DNA from 2 places in the Pseudomonas sp. DR48 genome. Region 2 is predicted to be linked to the other one. Evidence: predicted binding sites of a transcription regulator. Region 2 holds the regulator's gene; the other holds the start of a gene.
What was found. Region 2 encodes FliA, which starts transcription of late flagellar genes. Its sites were predicted from a motif close to CTAAAGTTTNNNNNNNNNNNGCCGNTAA; they were not measured.

Region 1 (14,585 bases), 2.0 Mb from region 2:
CGACTTTGGGGTTGTTTCAGTGCGGCGGGCTTACCGTTATACTTGCGCCCGCCTGCGAACCGTGGCCGTGGGCGTGACTAGCCACCATTGAGGGTGAACGCGTGAATCTAATTATGAAAATGCTGGCTGCACCAGCAACCGTATTGGCCCTATGGGCTGTCAGCGCTCAAGCTGCGACGAACGACGATATTGCCAAGCGCCTTGAACCAGTCGGCCAGGTCTGTGTGACGGGTCAAGAGTGCAAAGGGATGGAAGTGGCTGCCTCTGCTGGCGGCGGCGGTGCCAAGACCCCTGATGAAGTGATTGCAAAACATTGCAACGCTTGCCACGGCACCGGCCTGTTGGGCTCGCCGAAAATCGGCGACGCGGCGGACTGGGGCAAACGTGCCAAAGAACAAGGCGGCCTTGACGGTCTGTTGGCCAAAGCCATCACCGGTATCAATTCCATGCCGCCAAAAGGCACCTGTGCCGATTGCTCCGATCCTGAGCTGAAAGGCGCGATCGAGAAGATGTCCGGCCTGAAATAAGCCTGCCTCCTCAACAAAAAGCCGCTTAAGAGCGGCTTTTTTGTGCCCGCGATTTAGCCTCGCAGGCTATTCATTGCAGCAAAGACACGGCAAGCTCGGTCCAACCCCAATTCACGGAATGTAAGGGAAGATCAGATGGTGCAGCTGTGTTCTATCGAGCAAGCGGTCGATGATGTGTTGACTCGGTTGCCGGCGCATATCCATATGGGTCTGCCACTCGGTCTGGGTAAACCCAACCATTTCGTCAATGCGCTGTTCCAGCGCGTCGCGCAATTGCCCGAGCGGCAGCTGACGATCTACACCGCCCTGTGCCTGGGTCGTCCTGCCTTGGGCGACGGTTTGCAAAAGCGCTTTCTCGAACCCTTCATCGAGCGGGTGTTTGGCGACTACCCGGAACTGGATTTTCTCGCGGGACTGCAGCACGACAGCCTGCCGAGCAACATTCATGTGCATCAATTTTTCATGCAACCGGGCAGCCTTCTGCATAGCGCCTCAGCCCAGCAGGATTACGTCAGCAGCAACTACAGTCATGCTGCGCGGGACATCAATGCCGCCGGTTTGAACCTGGTGGCGCAGTTGGTGGCCAGCCATGGCGAGCATCCCGATCGCCTGAGTCTGAGCTGCAACCCGGACATCACCCTCGACCTGTTTCCGATGATCGCCAAACGGCGGGCGGCGGGGGAGACGATCCTGCTGGTCGGCCAGGTGCACAATGATTTGCCCTATATGCCGGGGGATGCGGAAGTCGGCATCGACGCTTTCGACTTGCTGATCGACGAGAAGGACAACAGCACGTTGTTCTCGACGCCGAACATGCCCGTCGGGTTCCAGGATCACTTCATCGGCTTGCACGCCAGCACCCTGGTGCGCGATGGCGGCACGTTGCAGATCGGCATCGGTTCCATGGGCGATGCCCTGACGGCCGCCTTGTTGGCGCGTCAAGCTGACAATGATGGCTACAAGGCCTTGCTGGCAGATATCAATCTCAGCCAGTGGGCGCAATTGATTGACCGCGAAGGCGGTGTCGAGCCATTCGTCAAAGGCCTCTACGGTTGCAGCGAAATGTTCGTCAACGGTTTGCTGGTGCTGGCCGACGCCGGGATTGTGCGGCGCAAGGTTTACCCGGATGTGCCGACCCAGCAACAGGCGAATGCCGGCACCCTGGACGAGGCCGCGCAAAGCGACGGCATTTCGGTGCACGGCGGGTTCTTCCTCGGGCCGCGCAGTTACTACGAGCGCTTGCGCGAACTGCCGCAAAACAAGCGGCTTGAATTCAACATGACCCGCATCAGCTACATCAACGAGCTCTACGGTCAGGAAGAACTCAAACGCTTGCAGCGCCTCGATGCGCGCTTCATCAACTCCGCGTTCACCGTGACCCTGCTCGGCGCTGGCGTTGCCGATCAACTGGAAGACGGGCGGGTGCTCAGCGGGGTTGGCGGACAATACAACTTCGTCGCCCAAGGCCATGCGCTGGAAGGCGCGCGTTCGGTGTTGATCCTGCGCAGCTGGCGCGAGTCGGGGGGTGAAGTCAGTTCGAATATCGTCTGGGAATACGGCCACTGCACGATCCCTCGGCATTTACGCGACATCGTGGTGACCGAGTACGGCATCGCCGATTTACGCGGCAAGACCGACGCGGCGGTGATCGAGGCATTGCTCAACATCAGCGACTCTCGCTTCCAGCCGGGATTGATCGAGCAGGCGCAGAGCGTTGGCAAGTTGCCGAAGAATTTCCGTATCGATCCACGTTTTTCCGACAACAGCCCGCAGCGTTTGCAGGCGATCCAGGCACGGCACCCGAACCTGTTTCCGGAATATCCGCTGGGGTGTGATTTTACGGAGGTGGAGCGGGATCTGTTGCGGGCGCTGAACTGGCTGAAGAGCAAATTCAAGCTGACGGAGATTCTGGAACTGGGCAAGGCAGCGCTGGATGCGCCAGAGCCTGCGGCGTTTCCCGAGCATCTGGAGCGGATGCAGCTGACCAATCCGGAAGGCTTGAAAGAGGACTTGTTTCAGCGACTGTTGCTCACCGGCTTGAAGGCCACCACGCAATAACAGCCAACACAAAACAACTGTGGGAGCGGGCTTGCTCGCGAAGGCGGTGTGTCAGTCGACATCATCGGTGACTGACACGGCCCGTTCGCGAGCAAGCCCGCTCCCACAGGGGGATGTGCGTTGTGGCGGGTTATTCGATGAAGGTGACGACGCCGCCGGCCAGCGACTGAACGCGAGCCAGCGATTCAACGCGATAACCCTGCGCATCCAGTTCCGCACGGCCGCCCTGGAACGATTTCTCGATCACGATCCCCAAACCGGCAACGGTGGCGCCAGCCTGTTTGATGATCGAGATCAGCGCTTGCGATGCCTTACCGTTGGCCAGGAAGTCATCGATGATCAGCACGCGGTCGCTGCTGGTCAGGTGGCGCGGGGAGATGGCCACGGTGCTTTCGGTCTGCTTGGTGAACGAGTAGACGGTCGCCGACAGCAGGTTTTCAGTCAGGGTCAGGGACTGATGCTTGCGCGCAAAAATCACCGGGACGCCCAGGTTCAGGCCGGTCATGATCGCCGGGGCAATGCCCGAGGCTTCGATGGTGACGATCTTGGTGATCCCCGAGTCCTTGAACAGCGTGGCGAATTCGTCGCCGATCAGCTTCATCAGGGCCGGATCAATCTGGTGGTTCAAAAAGGCGTCGACTTTCAGGACCTGGTCGGAAAGCACGATGCCTTCTTCGCGAATTTTCTTGTGCAGTGCTTCCATGAAGCTTTCCTCAAAGGACGGCGGTGCGTCCAAGGCTGGTTAAAAAGTAGTCGATTCTAGCGCTTTAACATCGCGCGTATATCCGCCAATGCGGTATTGCCACGAACGGCCTTGACCTCGACGGGCGTGTCGTCGGTGCCTTCCCAGGCCAGATCGTCCGGCGGCAACTCATCGAGGAAGCGGCTCGGCGCGCAATCGATGATCTCGCCGTATTGCTTGCGCTTGGCGGCGAAGGTGAAGGCCAGGGTCTGACGTGCCCGGGTAATCCCGACGTAGGCCAGCCGGCGTTCCTCTTCGATGGTGTCGGCTTCGATGCTGGAGCGGTGCGGGAGGATTTCCTCTTCCATGCCCATGATGAACACGTACGGGAATTCCAGGCCCTTGGACGCGTGCAAGGTCATCATCTGCACACCTTCGGCGCCGTCTTCCTCTTCCTGCTGACGTTCCAGCATGTCGCGCAGCACCAGTTTGCCGATGGCGTCTTCGACGGTCATCTCGCCTTCTTCGTCCTTCTCCAGCGTGTTCTTCAACGCTTCGATCAGGAACCAGACGTTGCCCATGCGGTAATCGGCGGCCTTGTCGCTGGAGCTGTTGGTGCGCAGCCAGTTCTCGTAGTCGATGTCCATGACCATGCTGCGCAGCGCCGAGATCGGGTCTTCGCCGGCGCACTGTTCGCGCACCTTGTCCATGAAGCGCTTGAAGCGCGACAGGCGATCGGTGAAGCGCGCATCCAGGTGTTCGCCCAGGCCGATTTCGTCGGTGGCGGCGTACATCGAGATCTTGCGTTCGGTGGCGTAGTTGCCCAGTTTTTCCAGCGTGGTCGAACCGATTTCCCGGCGCGGAACGTTGATCACTCGCAGGAAGGCGTTGTCGTCATCCGGGTTCACGATCAGGCGGAAGTAGGCCATCAGGTCTTTTACTTCCTGGCGACCGAAAAAGCTGTTGCCGCCGGACAGTCGATACGGAATCTGGTGGTGTTGCAGCTTCAGCTCGATCAGCTTGGCCTGGTAGTTACCGCGATACAGGATCGCGAAATCGCTGTACGGCCGGTCCGTGCGCAAGTGCAGGGTCAGCAGTTCCACGGCCACGCGCTCGGCTTCGGCGTCTTCGTTGCGGCAGCGGATCACGCGGATCTCGTCGCCGTGGCCCATTTCGCTCCACAGCTGCTTTTCGAATTCGTGCGGGTTGTTGGAGATCAGCACGTTGGCGCAGCGCAGGATGCGGCTGGTGGAGCGATAGTTCTGCTCCAGCATGACCACTTTCAGGGACGGATAGTCGTCCTTGAGCAACATCAGGTTTTCCGGTCGCGCCCCGCGCCAGGCGTAGATCGACTGGTCATCGTCGCCGACCACGGTGAACTGGTTGCGGGTGCCGATCAGCAACTTCACCAGCAAATACTGGCTGGCGTTGGTGTCCTGGTATTCGTCCACCAGCAGGTAGCGGACTTTGTTCTGCCATTTTTCGAGAATGTCGGCGTGTTCCTGGAACAGCTTCACCGGCAGCAGGATCAGGTCGTCGAAGTCCACCGCGTTGAACGCCTTGAGCGTGCGCTGATAGTGGGTGTAGACGATGGCGGCGGTCTGCTCCTTGGGGTTGCGTGCGTTTTCCAGGGCTTCGGCCGGCAGGATCAGGTCGTTTTTCCACGAGCCGATCATGTTCTTGATCTCGTCGACGCCGTCGTCGCCGGCATATTCCTTCTGCATGATGTCGGTCATCAGGGCTTTGACGTCGGTCTCGTCGAAGATCGAGAAGCCCGGTTTATAGCCCAGCCGCACGTGTTCCTTGCGGATGATGTTCAGGCCCAGGTTGTGGAAAGTGCACACGGTCAGGCCACGGCCTTCGCCGCCCTTGAGCAGGGTGCCGACCCGTTCCTTCATCTCGCGCGCGGCCTTGTTGGTGAAGGTCATGGCGACGATGTACTGGGCGCGAATGCCGCAGTTCTGGATCAAGTGCGCAATTTTGCGAGTGATCACGCTGGTCTTGCCGGAGCCAGCACCGGCGAGCACCAAAAGAGGGCCGCCGACGTAGCTCACGGCTTCTTGCTGCCGGGGATTGAGTCGGGACATGCGTAGTCAGGGAGTCATTTGTGAAATGGGCCGGCATTTTAACAGGCTCAGCGAATTGTGCTGCTCTCTCCGACTTGTGACGTACTGCGCTATCTCTATTTGCCGGTTTTGATACTTTCAAGCAGGATGCGCGGTGAATATGCGGCTAATGTTCGTATTCCAGACACAAAGCCTCGCTTGAAAACTGATGTCAGTTGGTCATTGGTTGGCGGCGCGGCATAATGCCTGCCGCCTACATCTTTGCAGAGTCTAGGGAGCTAGCTTGTCTACGCCTGTCGAACCCTTGCGTTTGCTGCTACTGGCCGAAGAGCCAGCGTGGGCAGCGTTGTTGCGCGAGTGTCTGGCTCCGATGGGGAGCTCGGCCGTGCTCATCAGCGCTCCGAGTTGGGACTCGGTCAGCAGTCTGTTCGATGACAACCGCGGTGCGGTGTTGTTGACGGTTCCTGCTCTTCAGCCTGCGCCCGGCCGTTGCAACCTGCCGACGGTGTTGCTGCTCGAGCACGAACCGACGTCGCCGCCCGATGGCGTGAGCGACTGGTTGGTGCGCGATCATCTCGATCCCGGCATGCTGCGCCGTTGCCTGCGCCACGTGCGTGAGCGCGGTGTGCTGGAAAACACCTTGCAGCGTCTGGCCGAGCAAGACCCGCTCACCGGCATCGCCAACCGTCAGGGTTTCCAGACCTTGCTGGCAGCGCGTCTGGCGGAAAACGACGGCCGCGGCCTGGCCCTCGGGCACCTGGATCTCGACAACTTCCGTCACGCCAACGATGCCCTCGGCCATCAGGCCGGCGACCGGTTGATCCTGCAAGTGGTCGCGCGGCTGAAAAGTCAGCTTGAGGCCAGCGATCAACTGGCACGACTGGGCAGCGACGAATTCGCTCTGCTGATCGACACCCGTCGTGCGCCGCAACGCGCCGAATGGATGGCCGAACGCATCACCGAAGCCCTGGCCGAACCTTATTGGGTCGATGGCGAAAGCCTGTTGATCGGTTCCAGCCTGGGCATCGCCCATGCCCGGGCCCAGGCTGGCGCCGACCCTCTGATGTGGCACGCGCACATCGCCATGCAGCAAGCCAAAAGCACTCAGGGCTGCACCTTTCATATCTTCAATGAACGCATCAACCGTAATGCCCGCAGCATGGCCGATCTCGAAAGCGAGCTGCGCCGGGCCTTGCGTCGTGACGAACTGGAGTTGCATTACCAGCCACGCCTGAACCTTGAGGACGGCAAAATCGTCGGCCTCGAAGCCCTGGTGCGCTGGCGCCATGCCGAGCGTGGTTTGTTGGCCCCCAGCGAATTCGTGCCGCTGGCCGAGCAAAGCGGTTTGATCGTGCCGCTCGGTTACTGGGTGATTTCCCGCGCCCTGCGCGACATGCAGGCGCTGCGCGAGCGCGGTTTGCCGGCGTTGCACATGGCGATCAACCTGTCGTTCCGTCAGTTCCAGGACAGCCAATTGTTGTCGACCCTGAGCCGGCTGATTGCCGAGCGCGGCGTCGAGGCGCAATGGCTGGAGTTCGAACTGACCGAAACCGCGGTGATGCGCCGCAGCGACCTGGTGAAGCAGACCATGGATGCCCTCGGGCGGCTGGGCGTGCGCTTTTCTCTGGATGACTTTGGCACCGGGTTCTCGTCCTTCGTGCACCTCAACAGCCTGCCGATTGCCTTGCTCAAGGTCGACAAGAGCTTTGTCGGCGGCATGGAAGAGCGCGAAGAGAATCGCAAACTGGTGCACGCGATGATCAACCTGGCGCACAACCTCAATCTTGAAGTGGTCGCTGAAGGTGTGGAAACCACAGAACAACTGAATTTGCTGCGAGGGTTTGGTTGCGATCAGGTGCAGGGTTACCTGATCAGCAAGCCGCTGCCGCTGACGGAACTGGTTGAGTATTTGACATTTGACAGCGACCAGCAGCCGATGATGGAAGTGATGGTTTAAACACGGTCAAAAAAGTGGGAGCGGGCTTGCTCGCGAAAGCGGTGTGTCAGTTAACATCCCCATTGACTGGCGCACCGCTTTCGCGAGCAAGCCCGCTCCCACAGGGGATCTTCATTCGGTCTGGGGGATCTCGAAACGCTGCGACACAGGCTCGCGCCGAATCATCCGCTTCATCTTCCACTCGAACGCCAGCGTCAGACTTACCGCCGCACACGCCAGGCCCAGCGCCAACCCCCACCAGACGCCCGTTGGCCCCCCGTTCAAGTTGAACGCCATCCACCATGCGGCCGGTGCCCCGATCAGCCAATAGCAACCGAGCCCGACCAGGAAGGTGGTCTTGGCGTCCTTGAGCCCGCGAATGCAGCCCATGGCGATCGTTTGCGTACCGTCGAACAGCTCGAACCATGCGGCGACCGCCAGCAGGCTCACAGCGAGGTTGATGACGTCGCGAAATGCCGGGTCGTTGTGGTCCAGGAACAAGCCGATCAACTGATTGGGGAAGAACCAGAACACCATCGCGAACCCGAGCATCGATGCAGCCCCGAACGCAATCCCGACCCGACCCGCCAGCCGCGCATCCAGCAACTGCCCGGCGCCGTAATGCTGGCCGATGCGCATGGTGATCGCGTAGGAAATCCCCGCCGGTACCATGAACGCCACGGAAACAATCTGCAGGGCGATCTGGTGCGCGGCCAGTTGCGTGCTGCCCATGGTGCCCATGCACAGCGCCGCGAACGCAAACAACCCGACTTCGACCGCGTAGGTGCCACCGATGGGCAGGCCGAGGCGCCACAGCTCTTTCAAGTACTGACGGTTAGGCCGCGACAGGCCCTGGCGCAGCGGATAAGCGTCGTAGGCTGGATGCCGACGGATGTGCAGCGCCAGCGCCACGGCCATCAGGTTGGCGACGATGGCCGTGACCAGACCGATGCCCATCAGGCCCAGTTTTGGCAGGCCGAACATCCCGGTGATCAACGCATAGTTGAGCAGGAAGTTGGCCACGGTGCCGCCCAGGCTGATGACCATCACCGGCGTCGCCCGGCCGATGGCGCTGGTGAATCCGCGCAGGGCCATGAAGCTCAGGTAGCCGGGCAGGGCGAAAGGCAGGATCAGCAGGAACTGGCCGGCAGCGTGGACGTTGGTTTCGGTCTGGCCGAATAGCAGCAGCACTGGTTTGAGGTTCCACAGCAGCAACCCGGCCACCAGCGCCATCAGCCACGCCAGCCACAACCCGGCCTGGGTCAGTCGCGCAGCACCGACGATATCGCCGGCGCCCTGACGGATCGCCACCAGGGTGCCGACGGCGGCGATCACGCCGATGCAGAAGATCGACACAAACGAATACGTCGCCGCACCCAGGCCGCCGCCGGCCAGCGCTTCGGGACTCAGGCGCGCCATCATCAAGGTGTCGGTGAGGACCATCAGCATGTGCGCCAACTGCGAGGCAATCAGCGGCCCCGCCAGCCGCAGGATGGCCCAGAGTTCGGTACGTGCTGGATGCTGCATGATCATCACGCTCGACTATCGAGGAGAAAAAGGAAACCCCAAGGAAATCAGGAGAACGCTGATTCTCGGCGCTTCACGGGGATTGCACAAAGGGATAAAAAGGATGGGTGGCATGAGTCAAACTCATGCTGGCAAGTTTCTGCTAACGTTGTGCAACTGCGCCTCAGGAGCTTTGCCGATGTCCCGTCGTCTTCCACCCTTGTATGCCTTGCGCGCATTTGAAGCGGCGGCACGGCATAGCTCGTTTACCCGTGCGGCGGAAGAACTGTCGATCACCCAAAGTGCGGTCAGTCGGCATATTCGTACGCTCGAAGAGCATTTCGCCTGTCGTCTGTTTCACCGCAGCGGACGCAACCTGCAATTAACCGAGTCGGCGCGGCTGATTCTTCCTGGCATTCGTGAAGGTTTTACCGCCCTGGAACGTGCCTGCAATACCTTGCGCGCCGAAGACGACATCCTGCGCATGAAAGCCCCCTCGACGCTGACCATGCGCTGGCTGCTGGCGCGGCTCAGCCGTTTTCGGCACTTGCAGCCGGGCAACGAGGTGCAACTGACCAGCGCCTGGATGGACATCGACTCGGTGGACTTCAATCAAGAACCGTTCGACTGCGCCGTGATCCTCAGCAACGGGCATTTCCCGCCGGACTGGGAGGCGACGCTGTTGTTTCCCGAGGAGTTGATTCCCGTGGGCGCGCCGAATCTGTTGAAGGATCAGCCGTGGGACGTTGCGCGTCTGGCCACCACCGAACTGCTGCACCCGACGCCGGACCGCCGCGACTGGCGCACATGGCTGGTGCGCATGGGCGTGGATGATCAGGTGTCGCTCAAGGGCGGGCAGGTCTTCGACACACTGGAGCTGGGCATGATCGCCGCAGCCCGGGGTTATGGCGTATCCATGGGCGACTTGCTGATGGTGGCGGAAGATGTCGCGCAGGGTCGTCTGAGTTTGCCGTGGCCGACCGCCGTGGCCAGCGGTGAGAATTATTACCTGGTCTGGCCGAAAACCCGTCCGGGAGGTGAACGTTTGCGCCGCCTCAGCGATTTCCTGCTCGGGGAGGTCCGGGCCATGGATTTACCGGATGTCGATCACCTGAGCTGAATCGATAGAGCCCCAGTGGTAGAGGCCTTGAGCCATATCCTCGTTTTTTACTCAAGTATTAAGGTTTGCCGCCGAATATCTGCAGATGGAACCTTCGTGCAGGTTCGTCGCAATTCCCTTTGAATATTGCCGAGTGTGCATCGTGATCAGGATTATCTGGTCGCTCGGCCAGGAGCTGTCATGTCTCAACCCCGTGCCCGGATCGCCTCACAACTTGGTCTTGCGCTTGCCGTGATTCTGGCGATTGTCATCACTGGCAGTACCGTATTCGCCCTGCGCTCGCTGGACAGCGCCAACCTCGCCACCCGCGAGGAGCACCTGGCCAGCGAAGCCCGGTTGCTGGCCGACCAATTGAGCACCTTTCACGGCACGTTGCGTGAAAGTACCCAGCGCCTGGCCGGCCTGTTCGAGAAACGCTTCAGTGCGGGTCTGAGCGTGCACCCGGATGAGCCGTTGGCCGTCGCGGGTACGCAGGCACCGGGCTTGCACCTGGGCAGCGAAGTGTTGAACAACAACTTCAAGGAAGTCGACGAGTTCAAGCAAATGACGGCGGGCGTCGCGACAGTGTTCGTGCGCAGTGGCGAAGACTTTGTCCGGGTCAGTACCTCCCTGACCAAGCAGGATGGCAACCGGGCCATCGGCACCTTGCTGGATCACGCCAACCCGGCCTATGCGCGGTTGATGGCGGGGCAGAGCTACGTCGGTCGCGCCTTGCTCTTCGATCGCTCCTACATGACTCAGTACACCCCTGTACGCGACAGCAGCGGCAAGGTGATTGCCGTGTTGTTCGTAGGGTTCGATTACACCGATGCACAGAACGCGCAGTTCGAAAACCTCAAACGCTTCCGCATCGGCCAGACCGGTTCCTTGGCGCTACTGGATGAGCAGAACAAGTGGCTGGTGCCGATTGCGGGCGTGCAGGCGCTCGATAAAGCAGTCCCGGCCATCACCGGCCTGGCGAAAAACCCGGGCAAGGGCGATTTCTGGAGCGACAAGTCCGAAGACTTCTACAGCGTGGCCGTGCCGTTCGACGGCGGCCCTTGGTCGGTGGTGGCGAGCATGCCAAAAACCGAAATCAGCGCCGTGACCTGGAGCGTCGGCATTCAACTGGCGATCGGCAGTCTGCTGGCGACGTTGATTGCCGTGGGTTCGGCGGTCTGGTTGCTGCGCAGCAAACTCGCACCACTGGGCGATCTGGTGCGCCAGGCCGAAGCGCTGGGCGCCGGTGATCTGAGCGTTCGCCTGAACGTGTCGAGCAATGACGAGATTGGTCAGCTGGCCCGCGCCTTCAACCAGATGAGCCAAGCGCTGTCGACGATGGTCGAGCACATCCGCAAGGCCTCCGGCGAGGTCAACAGCCGCGCTCAGGCGTTGTCCGGCCTGTCCGGCGGTGCCTATGAAGGGATGGAGCAGCAGTCTGGCGAAATCACCAGCATGGCCGGTGCCGTGGAAGAGTTCAGTGCAACCTCGCTGAACATCGCCGACAACATGGGCAGCACCCAGCGCCTGGCCCAGGAAAACGCCCAACAAACCCAGATCGGTCGCACCTCGATGGACGAAGCGTCCTCGTCTCTGGAGCAAATCGCTGGCGCCCTGAACAGCACCGCCACCGTGATCAACACCCTGGGCCAGCGCTCCCAGGAAATCGGCGGCATCGTCGGCGTGATTACCTCGATCGCCGAACAAACCAACCTGCTGGCGCTGAACGCGGCCATCGAAGCGGCGCGTGCCGGCGAGCAAGGTCGCGGCTTTGCGGTGGTGGCCGATGAGGTGCGCAACCTGGCGTCGCGCACCCGCCAGGCCACCGATGAAATTTCCGTGATGATTCATAGCATCCAGCAGGAAACCGGTAACGCGATCAGCACCATGGAGCAAGGCAATCTGTTAATGCAGGAAGGCCTGTCGCGTAACGCCAACGTGGCCTCGGCCCTGGCGCGCATCGACGAACAAAGCCGCTCGGCCGGCGAGCAATTCGCGGCGATCACCACGGCGACTCAGGAACAGAGCAGCACCGCGACCTTGCTCAGCAGCAACCTGCAAAGCATTGCGCTGGCCAACAGCGAGCAGCGTGAAGTGGTGTCGAACCTGGCCGTTACCGCCAAAGAGCTGGAGAAGCTGGCGGCGGACTTGCGCCAAGAGGTTGACCGGTTTCGTTGAGGCGGCCGAAGCCGCTATCGCGAGCAGGCTCCACACTGGATTTGTGAACAACACATATCCTGTGGGAGCGAGCCTGCTCGCGATTGGCCTCACCTCAATCTTCAAGTCGAGCGATCAATCACACTTGGCATTACTCGACACTTCCTTCGTCGCCTGTTTCAACTGGCTACCCAGCTCAGCCGCATTGGTGCTGCTGTAAACCCGGCCACCGGTATTTTCAGCGATGCAACGTGACGGGCCACCGGTGCCGATTTTCACCACGTTGACCCGCAGGCGTGGCTGTTCCCTGGCGATGCGACGGGATACCGCGCAGGCGTCTTTATTGCAACCGTCCTCGCCGTCGACGAACATCACGATCACTGCATCGTTATTGCGCCCGTCGACCTTGCTGGCGGCGTAGGCCAGGCTGTCAGCCAGTGGTGTGCCATCGTTGGGAACCAGGCCGCGAATCCCGTTGATCAGCCGCGGGCGGTCGCCAAGCTTGAACACGCCCTGGTCCGGTGTTCTTTCGCAACCGGCGAAGGTGATCAGGCGCGTGTCGATCTTCGGGTCCAGCCCATTGATCATGCCCGCCAGCGATTCCTTGGCGACGTCCATGCGGCTGGGCTTGGCGAAGATCTGCATGGTGCGGTTCGGGTCCAGGTACTTGTTCAGCTCGTTGCCGAAGAACCAGTCCTCGTCGGCTTTCACCGACTTGATGTTCAAATCCATCGAACCCGAGGTGTCCAGTACCACGACAAATTGCGGGGGCACGGCATCAGGCGCTTTTTTGCGGCATGCGTAGTTATCCAGCGTCGGGGCTGGAGGTGGAGGTGGTGGTGGCGGTGGCGGCGGCGCGACCGGTTTTGGTGGTAGGACCGGCTTGGGCGGCGGCACTGGTTTTGGTTCGGGCACCGGTTCTGGTTCCGGAGCAGGTTCCGGTTCCACGACAGGCTCGGGAACCGGTTCAGCCGGTTTCTCTACCGGTTTCTCCACAGGCGTCACCACCGGCGCTACCGGTGGAACCACGACAACCGGTTCACGGTGCAGGAACCACCAGAGCCATAGCGCCAGAAGCAACAACAGCAGCGCCAGCAGGGCCGCCGCAATCCACCAGCCACGGCGCGACGGCGGTACGACCGGCACGACAGGAACCACCGGCGGCACGATCGGTTTGGGCGGACGCTGGTTCCAGCGCACCACCAGCGGCTCGCCATTAAGACTGTAAAGCTTGTCCAGTTCGGGCGTGCCGAGCAGGCTGCGCAGGTCTTGCGCTTCCGTCGATTGACCGCGTCTTTGCAGTTCGTCCGCCAGCTGTCCTAGGGACGTTTGACGCACTTCATAGGTTTCCAGCAAACGTCGTTGCGCGTCCTCGTTGAGGTCGGCATAGGGCGTGGGTTGACCACCCAGTTCGGTCCACCATTCCAGCACGTCACCGCTGCCCATTCGCGGAATGGCGAAGAGGCTGGCGACGGTCGGCGGAAAGTGTTTCTGGATGAGGGCGACTTTGGCTTGCAGCGCACTCATCCCCTCCGGTGTGGCTTGCGCATCCCTGATGACCCGCTGCATGACGACGATTCCTGAAAAAGGTACCGGCCTCCCTCGGGAGGCCGGCGGGGTGAAAAGTTACTCTTCGTAACCGAGGCTGAATTGCAGTTGGTTGACCTTTTTCTGCAAGACCTTCAGCTGCTCCTGCTTGGCGGCCAGCGTCGCGGGCGAGGCCTTGGTCACGGGCGCCGCCTGCGAGGCCTTGAGCTGCTGCTCAAGCCCGGCGATCTGCTTCTGCACCTGGCTTTCATTGGCATGCCGGGCTTTCAGGGAGGACAGCAACTGACTCAGCGACTGGTTCAGCGCCGCCTGGGATTTCTGCTGGCTGGCCAGGTCGGTCTTGGTGCTTAGTTGCTGGGCCTGAATGTTCTCGTAGACCTGGCGGAACATGGCGTTTTCCTGGCGAGAGGCTGACAGGGCCTGTTCTTTCTGCTTGACCTGATCGCTGTAGCCACCGGAGTAGTCGCAGTTCATTTTGGTCAGCATGCTGCTGTCGCGATTGGTCGCATCGCATTCGCCGGGCTTGGTCGCGCAACCGCTCAAAGCCAGGACGGCGGTAAGGACCGCCAGTGGTCGTAACGTCATGTGCTTAGCCCAAGGTGATCGCGGAGCGCTGGGAGTACAGACCGTCGACTTCCTTTTGCAGGGTGGCGACTTTCTGGTTCATTTTCTTAATGTTCATGTCCACCTGCTTGATCTCGGCGCCGGTGGCGCCTTGTGCACGCTCGGCGTCTGCCACCTTGGTGTACTCGGTGACTTTGACGCGCATGTTGCCGAGGTCTTTGCGCAGGCGCGCGATGTTGGAATCGATCTCGGCGATTTGCGCCTGGGCCTGGCTCTTGTTGACTTTCTTGTTGGCGATGTCCTTTTTGATCTGGGCAATTTTCGCCTGATCATCATTGATCACTTGCTGAGCAGTCGCGGTACGGGCGATCACGTTCTGGGTGTCTTGTTCGACGTCGCTGTTCATTTTTGCCAAGCGGGTTGAGGTGTCGGCGTATTCGCT
Region 2 (14,556 bases):
CTTGATTACTCATACCCTGACCCCTCGAAAAACCGCTTCTGGCGGCGTGTGTTCTGTGTGGCGGCATTCAACAATGCCGTCGCATACTTGTTATGTCGGCTGTTATGTCGGTTTATGTAGCGGCTTGCTGCCACCCATGTGCTTTGCCCCGCCGCTGGCGATCAATTCGGCCAGCTCGGAAACGTCCAGCAGCGCACACATGTGCTCAATCACCGTGCCGGCGAGCCAAGGCCGCTGACCTCGATGACTTCTCCATTTGATTTCGTTCGGGTCCAGGCGCAACGAGCGGCTGACCTGATGCACCGCCAGCCCCCATTCGTAACCCTGAACCGAAATGACGTATTGCAGGCCCTGGCGGAAATCGTCGCGGTAGCGGTCGGGCATGACCCAGCGCGCGGTGTCCAGGACTTTCAGGTTGCCGGCCTGGCTTGGCAGGATCCCGAGAAACCATTCCGGTTGGCCGAACAGCGGCGTCAGCTCGTGGCCTGCCAGGGAATAAATGGACCCCAGGCACACCAGCGGCACCGCCAGGGTCAACCCGGCGACATCGAACAGCAAACATTCGAACGGTTCGGCGGCCCATGACGGACGACCGTCGGTTTCCACCGGTGGCGGCGTGTTGCTCGGCGGCAGGTGGACTTCGACCACCGGCGGCACCAGGGTTTGCAGCAGCGGCGCGAGCGTCGAGACCGGTGAAAGAATCGGCGCCGGCGCTTCGATCACCGCGACCGGCGCTGGCTCAACGACAGGCGCAACCGAGGCCGCGACGACAGCAGGTTGGTGCGCATCGCGAGCCTGCTCTTCGAGCACCGCCGCCTGGAACTCGTCCAGCGCCGCTTCAACTTCGACCGTTTCAACGACTTCGATGACTTGAGCAACCGCTTCGACTTCCAGCGGCAATTCTTCGGTCGCCTCCATCAACAAGCTGTCCAGGTAAGACTGGAGCGCGAGTTGCGGACGCGACGTGATTTTCACCGGCCGATTCATCTCACGCCACCTGCGGGACAAGTTGAGCGGCGAGCAAATGCTTGAGCAATGCGCGATACGCGAGAACGCCACGGCTCTTGCCATCGAATTGCGAAGGCGTCAGCCCCGCCCGGCTTGCGTCACGCAGGCGGGTATCGACCGGGATGTAGCCTTGCCAGATTTCTTCCGGGTATTTGTCGCGCAGCACGCGAAGCGTCCCGAGGGAAGCCTGGGTGCGGCGGTCGAACAGGGTCGGAATGATGGTGAACGGCAACGCCACTTTGCGTGAACGGTTGATCATCGCCAGGGTGTTGACCATGCGTTCCAGGCCTTTGACGGCCAAGTGCTCGGTCTGTACCGGAATCACCAATTGCTGGCTCGCCGCCAAGGCATTGACCATCAGCACACCGAGCAATGGCGGGCTGTCGATCACGGCGTAATCGAAGTCTTGCCACAACTGCGCAAGGCTCTTGGCGATCACCAGGCCCAAACCGCTCTGGCCCGGCGACTGACGTTCAAGCGTGGCCAGCGCGGTGCTCGATGGCAACAGCGAAATATGTTCATGACTGGTCGGCAGCAGCAATTGACCGGGCAAACCTTGCGGCACGCTGCCCTTGTGCAGGAACAGGTCGTAGCTGCTGTGTTCCAGAGTGTCGGGGTCGTAGCCGAAGTAGCTGGTCATCGAGCCGTGCGGATCGAGATCGACCACGACCACACGCTTGCCCGCCTCCGCCAATAAACCGGCTAAAGCGATAGAGGAAGTGGTTTTACCAACACCACCCTTTTGATTGGCAACGGCCCAGACTCTCATTCGGATTGTTCCTCCCGGTCGACAAGGTCGACCGAGAAATAGCTCAACGTGTTAATGCAGGTGACGGAGAATTGACGGCGCTCTCTCGTCCCGGCGACTTGACCGGGGTCGGTGCAGTTTGTGTGCCAGCACGCTTCAACGCGGCGTCCGGTTTTGCATTAGCGGTTCCGGTGCCGGTGAGGCTGCGGCGTACATCGAGATTGCGCGACACCACCAGCACAACGCGACGGTTGCGTGCCCGGCCCTCGGCGGTGGCGTTATTGGCCACTGGCTGGAATTCGCCGTAGCCCACCGACGCCAGGCGACCCGGGTTGACGCCCTGCATCGCGAGCATGCGCACGATGCTCGCCGAACGGGCCGAAGACAGCTCCCAGTTGGTCGGGTATTGCGCGGTACGGATCGGCTGATCGTCGGTAAAGCCTTCGACGTGAATCGGGTTGTCGAACGGCTTCAGAATATGCGCGACCTTGTCGATGATGTTGAACGCCATGTCGCTGGGCATGGCGTCGCCGCTGCCGAACAACAGGCTGGAGTTGAGTTCGATCTCGACCCACAACTCGTTGCCGCGCACGGTCATCTGGTTGGACTTGATCAAGTCGCCGAACGCCGCGCTGATGTCATCGGCGATGCTTTTCAGCGGATCGCTGGCTCCGGCAATACCTGCGTCAACCTGCTCGGCGTCTTTGACCAGCGGTTTGGCCGGGGTCACCGTCTGCGGTCGCTCTTCACCGATCGGAATCGGCTTGAGGGCGCGGTCGGTATCGGTAAAGACCCCGATCAGCGCTTGGGAAATGACTTTGTACTTGCCTTCGTTGATCGACGAAATCGAATACATCACCACGAAGAATGCGAACAGCAACGTGATGAAGTCGGCGTAGGAAACCAGCCAGCGCTCATGGTTTACATGTTCTTCAGGTTGCCTGCGACGAGCCATGATCCATATCCCCCATCAATCCATGAAGCCCTGAAGCTTCAACTCAATAGAGCGAGGGTTTTCACCTTCGGCGATCGACAGGATCCCTTCCAGCAACATTTCGCGATAACGCGACTGGCGCAACGCGACAGACTTGAGCTTGGCGGCAATCGGCAGCAACACCAGGTTGGCACTGGCAACGCCGTAGATGGTCGCGACGAAGGCCACGGCAATGCCGCTGCCCAGTTGCGAAGGATCGCCCAGGTTGCCCATCACATGAATCAGGCCCATCACCGCACCGATGATACCGATGGTCGGCGCGTAGCCGCCCATGCTTTCAAAGACTTTGGCGGCCTCGATGTCGCGGCTTTCCTGGGTGTAGAAATCCACTTCCAGAATGCTGCGAATCGCTTCCGGTTCGGCGCCGTCCACCAGCAGTTGCAGGCCTTTGCGCGAGTAGCTGTCGGGTTCGGCATCGGCCACCCCTTCCAGACCGAGCAAACCTTCCTTGCGAGCCGTCAGGCTCCAGTTCACCACGCGATCAACGCCACCGGCCAGATCGACGCGAGGCGGAAACAGAATCCAGCCAAGGATTTGCATGGCGCGCTTGAAGGCGCTCATCGGCGATTGCAGCAAGGCAGCGCCAATGGTCCCACCGATGACGATCAGCGCAGCCGGGCCGTTGGCCAGGGCACCGAGGTGACCACCTTCCAGGTAGTTGCCACCAACGATGGCGACGAACGCCATGATGATCCCGATAAGGCTTAAAACATCCATCAGATGCACGCCTCGGCCAGGTGCTTGCCAATATCGTCCAGGCTGTAGATCGCGTCAGCGAGATCAGCTTTGACGATGGCCATCGGCATGCCATAGATCACGCAGCTCGCTTCATCCTGAGCCCAGATCGCACTGCCACCCTGCTTGAGCAGACGCGCCCCTTCACGACCATCGGCGCCCATGCCGGTCAGTACGACCGCCAGAACTTTGTCGCCGTAGGACTTGGCTGCCGAACCGAAGGTGATGTCCACGCACGGCTTGTAATTGAGACGCTCGTCGCCCGGCAGGATTTTCACCGCGCCACGGCCATCGATCATCATTTGCTTGCCACCCGGAGCCAGCAGCGCCAGTCCCGGACGCAGGATGTCGCCATCCTCGGCTTCCTTGACGCTGATGCGGCACAGCTTGTCCAGACGCTCGGCGAACGCCTTGGTGAAGGCGGCTGGCATGTGCTGGATCAGCACGATCGGAGCCGGGAAATTGGCTGGAAGCTGGGTCAACACCCGCTGCAGGGCAACCGGACCGCCCGTGGACGTGCCGATGGCCACCAGTTTGTAGGCTTTGCGTTTCGGCGCTGGCGAGGACGGGCCCGTCGATGTCGGGGCCGATGTCGGGGCGTAGCTACGCGCCGGAATCGGTGTCGCTGCCGGACGCGCAGGCACGCTGCTGCCGTAAGTGCTGGCACTGGAAGGCGCAGGAGCTGGCGCGCTGTAGGTGTTGGCACGACGATTACTGCGCGAAATGCTGAGAATCTTCTCGCACAGCAGTTGCTTGACCTTCTCCGGGTTACGGGAGATGTCTTCGAAATTCTTCGGCAGGAAATCCACTGCACCGGCGTCCAGCGCATCGAGGGTAACGCGAGCGCCTTCGTGGGTCAGCGAGGAGAACATCAACACCGGGGTCGGGCAGCGCTGCATGATGTGCCGCACCGCTGTGATGCCGTCCATCATCGGCATCTCGTAGTCCATGGTGATCACGTCTGGCTTGAGGGCCAGCGCTTGATCGATCGCCTCTTTTCCGTTGGTCGCCGTACCGACGACCTGGATATTCGGATCCGCTGAAAGAATTTCCGAGACGCGGCGGCGGAAAAACCCCGAATCGTCCACCACCAGGACTTTGACTGCCATAAACACTCCGTTAGATGGAGCGAGGCTTGGTCGCCCCGCTCCACCAGAATCAAATACGCCGCGTGGCGTAACGCTTGAGCATGCTCGGGACATCGAGAATCAGCGCGATGCGACCGTCACCCGTGATGGTGGCGCCCGACATGCCCGGGGTTCCCTGGAGCATTTTGCCCAATGGCTTGATGACCACTTCTTCCTGGCCCACCAGTTGATCGACGACGAAGCCGATCCGCTGAGTGCCCACCGAAAGGATCACCACATGGCCTTCGCGCTGCTCTTCGTGAGCGGCGGAGCTGACCAGCCAGCGTTTGAGGTAGAACAACGGCAGCGCCTTGTCCCGCACGATCACCACTTCCTGGCCGTCCACCACGTTGGTGGTCGAGAGGTCGAGGTGGAAGATCTCGTTGACGTTCACCAGCGGGAACGCGAACGCCTGGTTGCCGAGCATGACCATCAGCGTCGGCATGATCGCCAGGGTCAACGGGACCTTGATGACGATCTTCGAGCCCTGGCCCTTGGTCGAGTAGATGTTGATCGAACCGTTGAGCTGGGAAATCTTGGTTTTCACCACGTCCATGCCCACGCCACGACCCGACACGTCGGAGATCTCGGTCTTGGTCGAGAACCCCGGTGCGAAAATCAGGTTGTAGCACTCGGTGTCGCTCAAGCGATCGGCCGCGTCCTTGTCCATCACACCGCGTTTTACCGCGATGGAACGCAGGACGTTGGGGTCCATGCCTTTGCCGTCATCGGAGATCGACAGCAGGATGTGGTCGCCTTCCTGTTCGGCCGCAAGGATCACTTTGCCGCCGCGGGACTTGCCCGAGGCTTCGCGTTCTTCAGGCGACTCGATGCCGTGGTCGACCGCGTTGCGCACCAAGTGGACCAGCGGGTCGGCCAGGGCCTCGACGAGGTTCTTGTCGAGGTCGGTTTCTTCGCCGACCAGCTCCAGGATGATCTCTTTCTTGAGCTGGCGAGCCAGGTCGCGAACCAGACGCGGGAAGCGTCCGAAGACCTTCTTGATCGGTTGCATCCGGGTCTTCATCACCGCGGTCTGCAGGTCGGCCGTGACCACGTCGAGGTTCGACACGGCCTTGGACATGGCTTCGTCGCCGCTGTTGAGGCCCAGACGGACCAAGCGGTTACGCACCAATACCAGTTCGCCGACCATGTTCATGATTTCGTCGAGACGCGCGGTATCGACCCGCACGGTGGTCTCGGCTTCACTGGCCGGTTTTTCCGGTGGCGGCGCGGACGGCGCGGCGCGAGCCGGTGCCGGTGCAGCAGCGGCAGCCGGTTTCGGCGCTTCAACTTTAGGTTCTGGTTTCGCCGCAGCAGCAGGCGCCTTGGCGGCAGGAGCCGTCACCACGGTGCCGGTGCCCACTTCGGTGAACTTGCCTTTGCCATGCAATTCGTCGAGCAGCGATTCGAATTCGTGATCGGAGATCAGATCACCGCCAGCCGCTTTAGCGGTCGGCGCAGCCGGGGCTGGTACAGCGGCTATGGCCGATTCCAGCGCGTCAACGGCGAAGTTGCCCTTGCCGTGCAACTGATCGAGCAATGCCTCGAATTCGTCGTCGGTGATGTCGGAGCTGTCGCCTGCCGCTTTCGGGGCAGCCGGTGCCGCAGGTGCAGGCGCTGCCACCGCATCGACGGCGAACTGGCCTTTGCCGTGCAGTTGATCGAGCAACGACTCGAACTCGGCGTCGGTGATTTCGTCGCTGGCCGCCGCTTGTGCCGATTGCACGGGCGCAGCCGCCGGTGCCTCAGCCTGAGCCTTGACGGCGTTCAGCGAGTCCAGCAGTAGTTCGAATTCGTTATCGGTGATGTCTCCCGACTCTTCAGCGACCGGCGCCTGGAACACTTCGGCCACCGGAGCAGCTTCGTCGGCCATCTGCGGCTCGGCCAGACGGGCCAGTGCCGCAAGCAATTGCGGCGTCGCAGCCGTGATCGGGCTGCGTTCGCGGACTTCGGTGAACATGCTGTTCACTGCATCCAGCGCTTCGAGAACAACGTCCATGAGTTCAGAGTCGACGCGACGCTCACCCTTGCGCAGGATGTCGAACACGTTCTCGGCGATGTGACAGCACTCCACCAGCTCGTTGAGCTGGAGGAAGCCGGCGCCCCCTTTTACAGTGTGAAAACCGCGAAAAATTGCATTGAGCAGGTCCGCATCATCAGGTCGGCTTTCAAGCTCGACCAGCTGTTCGGACAGTTGCTCTAGAATCTCGCCGGCCTCAACCAGGAAATCCTGAAGGATCTCTTCATCGGCGCCGAAGCTCATTAAGGGGGGTGCTCCTAAAGGTCTAAAAACCTAAAAAACCTAGAATGTTGAAACTCTAAAATCCTAGGCTGGATAACAAATCGTCCACATCGTCCTGACCGGACACAACGTCTTCTCTTTTATCGGCATGAATCTGCGGACCTTCACCCTGAGAGAGATGTTTTTGTGGATCTTTTTCAGCCAGCATCGCTTCACGGTCATGTTCGATACCCGCAAAACGGTCTACCTGGCTGGCCATGAGCACGAGCTTGAGCAGATTGCTTTCAACTTCGGTGACCAATTGGGTCACGCGCTTGATCACCTGACCGGTGAGGTCCTGGTAATCCTGAGCCAGCAGGATGTCGTTGAGGTTGCTCGACACCGTGCGATTGTCTTCGCTGCTGCGTGTCAGGAAACCGTCGACCCGGCGCGCCAGTTCACGGAACTCTTCAGCCCCGACTTCGCGGCGCATGAACCGCCCCCAATCCGTGCTCAATGCCTGGGCTTCCTGGCTCAGGCCGTTGACCAGCGGTGTGGCGTTCTCCACCAGATCCATGGTGCGGTTGGCGGCGGCCTCGGTCAGTTTGACCACGTACCCCAGACGCTCGGTGGCATCGGTGATCTGGGAAACTTCCTCGGCTTGCGGCATGTTCGGGTCAATCTGGAAATTGACGATCGCGCTATGCAGCTCGCGAGTGAGCTTGCCCACCTCCTGATACAGGCCGCGGTCACGGGTCTGATTGAGCTCATGGATCAGTTGCACAGCGTCGCCGAACTTGCCCTTTTCAAGGCTGTTGACCAATTCGACCGCGTGTTTTTTCAGGGTCGATTCAAAATCGCCCTGTGAAGATTCGTTAGTGTCCATAGCTCCCCCGGTGACGCAGTGTCTCAACCGATGCGTTCGAAAATCTTTTCGATTTTTTCTTTCAACGCCTGGGCCGTGAAGGGTTTGACCACATAGCCGTTAACACCGGCCTGGGCCGCTTCGATGATCTGCTCGCGCTTGGCTTCAGCGGTGACCATCAGCACTGGCAGGTGCTTGAGCTTTTCATCGGCGCGCACGTGGCGCAGCAGATCGATGCCGGTCATGCCAGGCATGTTCCAGTCCGTTACCAGAAAGTCGATGCTGCCGCTGTTGAGAACCGGAATGGCAGTAGTGCCATCGTCAGCCTCGACCGTGTTGGTGAACCCAAGATCACGCAACAGGTTTTTTATGATCCGCCGCATCGTTGAGAAGTCATCAACGATGAGGATTTTCATGTTCTTGTCCAATTCGACCTCCAAGCAGTCTTAAACGCGCCCAGCACCTGGACACGCCATTTCAATCAATCCGGCAATGCACTCGATGACTGTCTGGAGCACAACAAATCGCGACCGGTGCAGCTAATCCCGCACCGGTCCCGCTCGCAGTGTCCCCACACTGCCTTCAGCGCGCTCGCCACTCCCCCAAACGCCCCCGCAAGCGGGCCGCGCACTGGCTGTGTAACTGGCTGACCCGGGATTCGCTGACCCCAAGGACCTCACCGATTTCCTTGAGGTTCAGCTCTTCGTCGTAGTACAGCGCCAACACCAGTCGCTCACGCTCCGGCAAATTGGCAATCGCGTCCGCCAGCGCCGCCTGGAAGCGTTCATCTTCCAGATCGCGTGACGGTTCCAGATGTGCACTCGCGCCATCCTCGTGCAGCCCTTCGTGTTCGCCGTCCTGCAACAGATCGTCGAAACTGAATAACCGGCTGCCCAGGGTGTCGTTCAAAATCCCGTAATAATCGTCGAGACTCAATTGGAGTTCGGCCGCAACTTCGTGATCTTTAGCGTCACGACCGGTTTTAGCTTCAATCGAGCGAATTGCGTCGCTGACCATGCGGGTATTGCGGTGGACCGAACGTGGTGCCCAGTCCCCCTTGCGAACTTCATCGAGCATCGCGCCGCGGATTCGAATGCCCGCGTACGTCTCGAAACTCGCGCCCTTGCTGGCGTCATATTTGGTCGACACTTCAAGCAGGCCGATCATGCCGGCCTGGATCAGATCTTCAACCTGAACACTGGCTGGCAGACGTGCCAGCAGGTGGTAAGCAATGCGTTTGACCAGTGGCGCGTAACGCTCGATCAGCTCGTACTGCGCGTCACGTGCCGACTTCTTGTAGAGGTTGTAGCCACTGGCTGTCATAGGACGGGTCCTGCGGTCTGTTGCACGAGACGCTCAACGAAAAACTCCAGGTGCCCACGCGGGTTGGCAGGCAACGGCCAGGTATCGACCTTCTGCGCAATCGCCTTGAACGCCAGGGCGCACTTGGAGCGCGGGAAGGCTTCGTAGACGGCGCGCTGCTTCTGCACAGCCTTGCGTACGCTTTCGTCGTAAGGCACGGCGCCGACGTATTGTAGGGCGACGTCAAGGAAGCGATCCGTGACCTTGGTCAACTTGGCAAACAGGTTGCGACCTTCCTGCGGGCTCTGCGCCATGTTGGCCAGCACGCGGAAGCGGTTCATGCCGTAATCGCGGTTCAGTAATTTGATCAGTGCGTAGGCGTCTGTGATCGAAGTCGGCTCGTCGCACACCACCAGCAAGACTTCTTGCGCGGCGCGAACAAAACTGACTACCGAGTCACCAATACCTGCAGCTGTATCGATCACCAGGACATCGAGGTTGTCGCCGATGTCGCTGAAGGCCTGGATCAGGCCGGCGTGTTGAGCCGGGCTCAAATGAACCATGCTCTGGGTGCCGGACGCGGCCGGGACGATGCGGATGCCGCCGGGGCCCTGCAACAGAACGTCGCGCAGCTCACAGCGGCCTTCGATCACGTCGGCCAGGGTACGTTTGGGTGTCAGTCCCAGCAGGACGTCGACGTTCGCCAACCCCAGGTCGGCGTCCAACAGCATGACGCGACGGCCGAGCTCAGCCAGGGCCAGTGACAAATTCACTGACACGTTAGTCTTGCCGACGCCACCCTTGCCGCCGGTCACCGCGATCACCTGTACGGGATGCATGCTGCCCATGTTATTTCTTTACCTTGTCTTGCATAGACGGAGGCCACATTACTGGCTGCGCGTTCACAAACGGAACAATGCATGGCAGACCATCGATGTAGGTACGAAAACTGTTCATTACTACCTCAGCCAACCTGCTTGGTCGGACTGTGGTAAATATCAGCGAACATGTCAGCCATGGCTTCTTCGCTGGGTTCTTCCTGCATTTGCACGCTAACGGCGCGACTGACCAACTGATGACGACGCGGCAGATGCAAATCATCCGGAATCCGCGGGCCATCCGTCAGGTAGGCCACCGGCAATTCATGACTGATTGCCAGGCTTAACACCTCTCCCAGACTTGCCGTTTCATCCAGTTTAGTCAGGATGCAGCCAGCGAGCCCGCAGCGTTTGTAACTGTGATAAGCGGCCGTTAGAACCTGTTTCTGGCTGGTGGTTGCCAGCACCAGGTAATTTTTTGATTTGATGCCACGGCCGGCCAGGCTTTCGAGCTGCATGCGCAGTGCCGGATCGCTGGCCTGCAGGCCCGCGGTATCGATCAGCACCACGCGTTTGCGCAGCAATGGTTCCAGTGCCTGGACCAGCGACTGGCCCGGATCAATGTGAGTCACCGACACATTGAGGATCCGGCCCAGCGTCTTGAGTTGTTCCTGAGCACCGATACGGTAGCTGTCCATGCTCACCAGCGCGATGTTTTGCGCGCCGTACTTGAGCACGTAACGCGCCGCGAGCTTGGCCAGGGTGGTGGTCTTGCCCATGCCGGCAGGGCCGACCATGGCAATCACGCCGCCCTCTTCCAGTGGCTCGACTTCCGGTGTGGCGATCATCCGCGCCAGGTGCGCCAGCAGCATGCGCCAGGCCTGACGAGGCTCTTCAATATCGGTAATCATCGCCAGCAGATCGCGCGACAACGGGCCGGACAAACCGATGCGTTGCAGGCGACGCCAGAGGTTGGCCTGGGCCGGACGGCTGCCTTGCAGCTGATTCCAGGCCAGGGAACCAAGTTGTACTTCCATCAGTTCGCGCAGGCTGTTGAGCTCGAAACGCATCGAGTCGAACGCCCGTGGATCGACGCCGCCTGCCGCTGGCGCCGGGGCCGGTGCAGCACGACGGGGCTGGGTGTAAGTTGGCTCTATCAGCGGTTCGGCGGCGGTCAATGGCAGGCCGGCGAACAACTGCCGATTGGTGGTTTTGTCGCCGTCGGTCTCGCCTTCGCCACGCAGGCTCAATTCAGCCTGGGCGGTAACGATCCGCGACTGGGTCTTGCGCAGCTCATCCTCGAGTTCCATGTTCGGAACGCGCGGGGCCAGCGCCGACAATTTGTAATCGAGGGCAGCCGTCAGTTCGACACCGCCAGCGATCCGGCGATTGCCGATAATCGCGGCATCAGCGCCCAGCTCATCACGAACCAGTTTCATGGCCTGACGCATATCGGCGGCGAAAAAACGCTTAACTTGCATAAACCACTACCTCAGCCGTTGGGCCCTACTGTCGCAACGATGGTCACTTGCTTGTTGTCAGGAATTTCCTGGTAAGCCAACACATGCAAACCCGGGACTGCCAGTCGGCCGAATCGCGAGAGCATCGCGCGAACCGGACCGGCCACCAGCAGAATCACCGGCTGACCTTGCATTTCTTGACGCTGCGCCGCTTCGATCAACGAGCGTTGCAGCTTCTCAGCCATGCTTGGCTCCAACAGAACGCCCTCTTCCGAGCCTTGTCCTGCCTTCTGAAGACTATTGAGCAATATCTGTTCCAACCTTGGCTCCAGAGTGATAACTGGCAGCTCGGAGTCAGTCCCCACAATGCTTTGGACGATTGCACGGGATACGCCGACGCGCACCGCGGCGACCAGCGCGGCGGTATCTTGACTCTTGGCGGCATTGTTGGCGATGGCCTCGGCGATGCTGCGAATGTCGCGCACCGGCACCTGTTCAGCCAACAACGCCTGCAACACCTTGAGCAGTTGCGACAGCGAGACCACACCCGGCACCAGCTCTTCGGCCAGCTTGGGCGAGCTTTTGGCCAGCAATTGCATGAGTTGCTGGACTTCTTCGTGACCGATCAGTTCGCTGGAGTGCTTGTACAGAATCTGGTTCAAGTGGGTCGCCACGACCGTGCTGGCATCGACCACGGTGTAACCGAGCGATTGAGCCTGGGCTCGCTGGCTGATTTCGATCCAGACCGCTTCCAGACCAAAAGCCGGATCTTTGGCGGTTATGCCATTGAGCGAGCCATAGACCTGCCCCGGGTTGATTGCCAGTTCGCGATCCGGGTAAATCTCCGCTTCCGCCAGGATCACCCCCATCAACGTGAGGCGATAGGCACTCGGCGCGAGGTCGAGGTTGTCACGGATGTGCACAGTCGGCATCAGGAAGCCCAGGTCCTGGGAGAGCTTCTTGCGCACGCCCTTGATCCGCGCCAGCAACTGACCACCCTGATTGCGATCCACCAGAGGGATCAGGCGATAGCCGACTTCCAGCCCGATCATGTCGATCGGCGTTACGTCATCCCAGCCAAGTTCCTTGGTTTCCATGGCGCGGGCAGGCGATGGCAGCAGTTCCTGCTGGCGCTTGACCTCTTGCAAGGCCTGAACCTTGACCACGTTCTGTTTCTTCCAGAACAGGTACGCACCGCCGGCCGCCAGGGCCGCCATGCTGAGAAAGGAGAAGTGCGGCATGCCGGGCACCAGCCCCATCACCGCCATCAAACCCGCCGCGACGGCCAACGCTTTTGGCGAGGCGAACATCTGGCGACCGATCTGCTTGCCCATGTCTTCCGAACCGGAAGCACGGGTCACCATGATCGCAGCCGCTGTGGATAACAACAGTGATGGCAATTGCGCCACCAAACCGTCACCAATGGTCAACAGCGCGTAAACCTTGCCGGCGTCGCCGAAGCTCATGCCGTGCTGGAAGATCCCGACCGCCATGCCGCCGATCAGGTTGATGAACAGAATCAGCAGGCCGGCGATGGCGTCACCGCGTACAAATTTGCTGGCACCGTCCATGGAACCGTAGAACTCGGCTTCCTGGGCAACTTCCATGCGGCGCAGCTTGGCCTGGTTCTGATCGATCAGGCCGGCGTTGAGGTCGGCGTCGATGGCCATCTGTTTACCGGGCATCGCATCGAGGGTGAAACGTGCGCTCACCTCGGAAATACGCCCGGCGCCCTTGGTTACCACGACGAAGTTGATGATCATCAAGATCGCGAAGACCACAATACCGACCACGTAGTTACCGCCGATCACCACCTCACCGAAGGCCTGAATCACCTTACCCGCGGCGGCATGCCCTTCCTGACCGTGGAGCATCACCACCCGCGTGGAGGCCACGTTCAGCGCCAGGCGCATCAGTGTCGCCACCAGCAAGATGGTCGGGAAAACGGCGAAATCCAGCGGCCGCAAGGCGTACACGCAGACCAGCAGCACCACGATCGACAGCGCAATGTTGAACGTGAAGAACACGTCCAGCAGGAACGGCGGCACTGGCAACATCATCATCGCCAGCATGACCAGCAGCAACAACGGCACACCCAGGTTGCCCCGACTTAAATCGGCAACGCTTGTGCGGGCTGTGTTGAATAACTGAGAGCGATCCACCGGTTTTCCCCGTTCCTTTAAAGCAAACTTTTGACGCCCAAAGCAGGCGCAGGGCGGCTATTGCAAGAAGCCTTCCAACTTTTGCAGGTACTTGAAATAGAGGGATTACCAAGGGGAGTTGCGGTGACTGGACTGACCTCATCGCGGGCAAGCCCGCTCCCACAGGTAACCGAGTTCTTCCTGAGGAAATGCGATCAAATGTGGGAGCGGGCTTGCCCGCGATGGGGCCGGCACTGCCAGCGAATTTTCAGGAGTCGCGACGCAGATCCGGCGGAATCGGCAAGTCGTCCTTGAGCGGGTCCGGGCGCTTGCCCTTGCCCGCGCGGTGCTGGCGAATCTGGTAGACATAGGCCAGCACCTGGGCAACTGCCAGATACAGGCCGCCGGGAATTTCCTGCTCCAGTTCGGTGGAGTAATAGATCGAACGCGCCAGGGCCGGCGACTCGAGCAGCAGCACATTGTTGGCCACGGCGATTTCACGAATCTTCAACGCCAGGAAGTCGCTACCCTTGGCCAGCAGCATCGGCGCCCCGCCCTTCTCCGGGTCGTACTTGAGGGCGACGGCGTAGTGGGTCGGGTTGGTGATGACCACGTCGGCCTCCGGGATCGCCGCCATCATCCGGCGCTGGGACATCTCGCGCTGCAGTTGACGAATCCGCTGCTTGACCTCCGGACGCCCTTCCTGATCCTTGTGTTCGTCGCGCACTTCCTGCTTGGTCATCAGCAGTTTCTTGTGGCTTTCCCACAGCTGCACCGGCACATCGACGGCGGCGATGATGATCAGCCCGCAGGACATCCACAAGGTGCTCCAGCCGACCACTTGCAGGCTGTGAATGATCGCCATTTCCAACGGTTCATGGGCGATGCGCTGCAAGTCGGCGATGTCCGACGACAACACTGCGAGCGCCACGAACAGGACGATGATGAATTTGGCAAACGCCTTGATCAGCTCCACCAGCGCCTTGGTAGAAAACATCCGCTTGAGGCCACTGAGCGGGTTCATCCGACTGAACTTCGGCGCCATGGAGCCGAACGCAAACAGCCAGCCCCCCAGGGAGATCGGGCCGATGATCGCCGCCAACACCAACGAGATCATGATCGGCTGAATCGCCCACA

Region 1: a site for FliA is predicted at 9,946-9,973, ahead of K5K95_RS07940 (methyl-accepting chemotaxis protein). Genes of this name have one in related genera too.

What each region holds. Positions count from the first base shown of each region.
Region 1 covers NZ_CP081946.1:1,719,965-1,734,549, reverse strand. The annotation lists gene K5K95_RS07975 (c-type cytochrome) at 114-527, shown strand; gene K5K95_RS07970 (acetyl-CoA hydrolase/transferase C-terminal domain-containing protein) at 663-2,585, shown strand; gene K5K95_RS07965 (xanthine phosphoribosyltransferase) at 2,716-3,288, opposite strand; gene rep (DNA helicase Rep) at 3,345-5,354, opposite strand; gene K5K95_RS07955 (putative bifunctional diguanylate cyclase/phosphodiesterase) at 5,617-7,290, shown strand; gene K5K95_RS07950 (NorM family multidrug efflux MATE transporter) at 7,402-8,796, opposite strand; gene K5K95_RS07945 (LysR substrate-binding domain-containing protein) at 8,975-9,895, shown strand; gene K5K95_RS07940 (methyl-accepting chemotaxis protein) at 10,076-12,052, shown strand; gene K5K95_RS07935 (vWA domain-containing protein) at 12,167-13,600, opposite strand; gene K5K95_RS07930 (hypothetical protein) at 13,658-14,164, opposite strand; gene K5K95_RS07925 (hypothetical protein) at 14,169-14,585, opposite strand, start outside.
Region 2 covers NZ_CP081946.1:3,731,770-3,746,325, reverse strand. The annotation lists gene K5K95_RS16905 (chemotaxis protein CheW) at 1-13, opposite strand, end outside; gene K5K95_RS16900 (CheW domain-containing protein) at 103-987, opposite strand; gene K5K95_RS16895 (ParA family protein) at 989-1,777, opposite strand; gene motD (flagellar motor protein MotD) at 1,821-2,711, opposite strand; gene K5K95_RS16885 (flagellar motor protein) at 2,727-3,467, opposite strand; gene K5K95_RS16880 (chemotaxis response regulator protein-glutamate methylesterase) at 3,467-4,594, opposite strand; gene K5K95_RS16875 (chemotaxis protein CheA) at 4,644-6,875, opposite strand; gene K5K95_RS16870 (protein phosphatase CheZ) at 6,931-7,719, opposite strand; gene K5K95_RS16865 (chemotaxis response regulator CheY) at 7,743-8,114, opposite strand; gene fliA (RNA polymerase sigma factor FliA) at 8,281-9,021, opposite strand; gene fleN (flagellar synthesis regulator FleN) at 9,018-9,848, opposite strand; gene flhF (flagellar biosynthesis protein FlhF) at 9,965-11,299, opposite strand; gene flhA (flagellar biosynthesis protein FlhA) at 11,311-13,440, opposite strand; gene flhB (flagellar biosynthesis protein FlhB) at 13,688-14,556, opposite strand, start outside.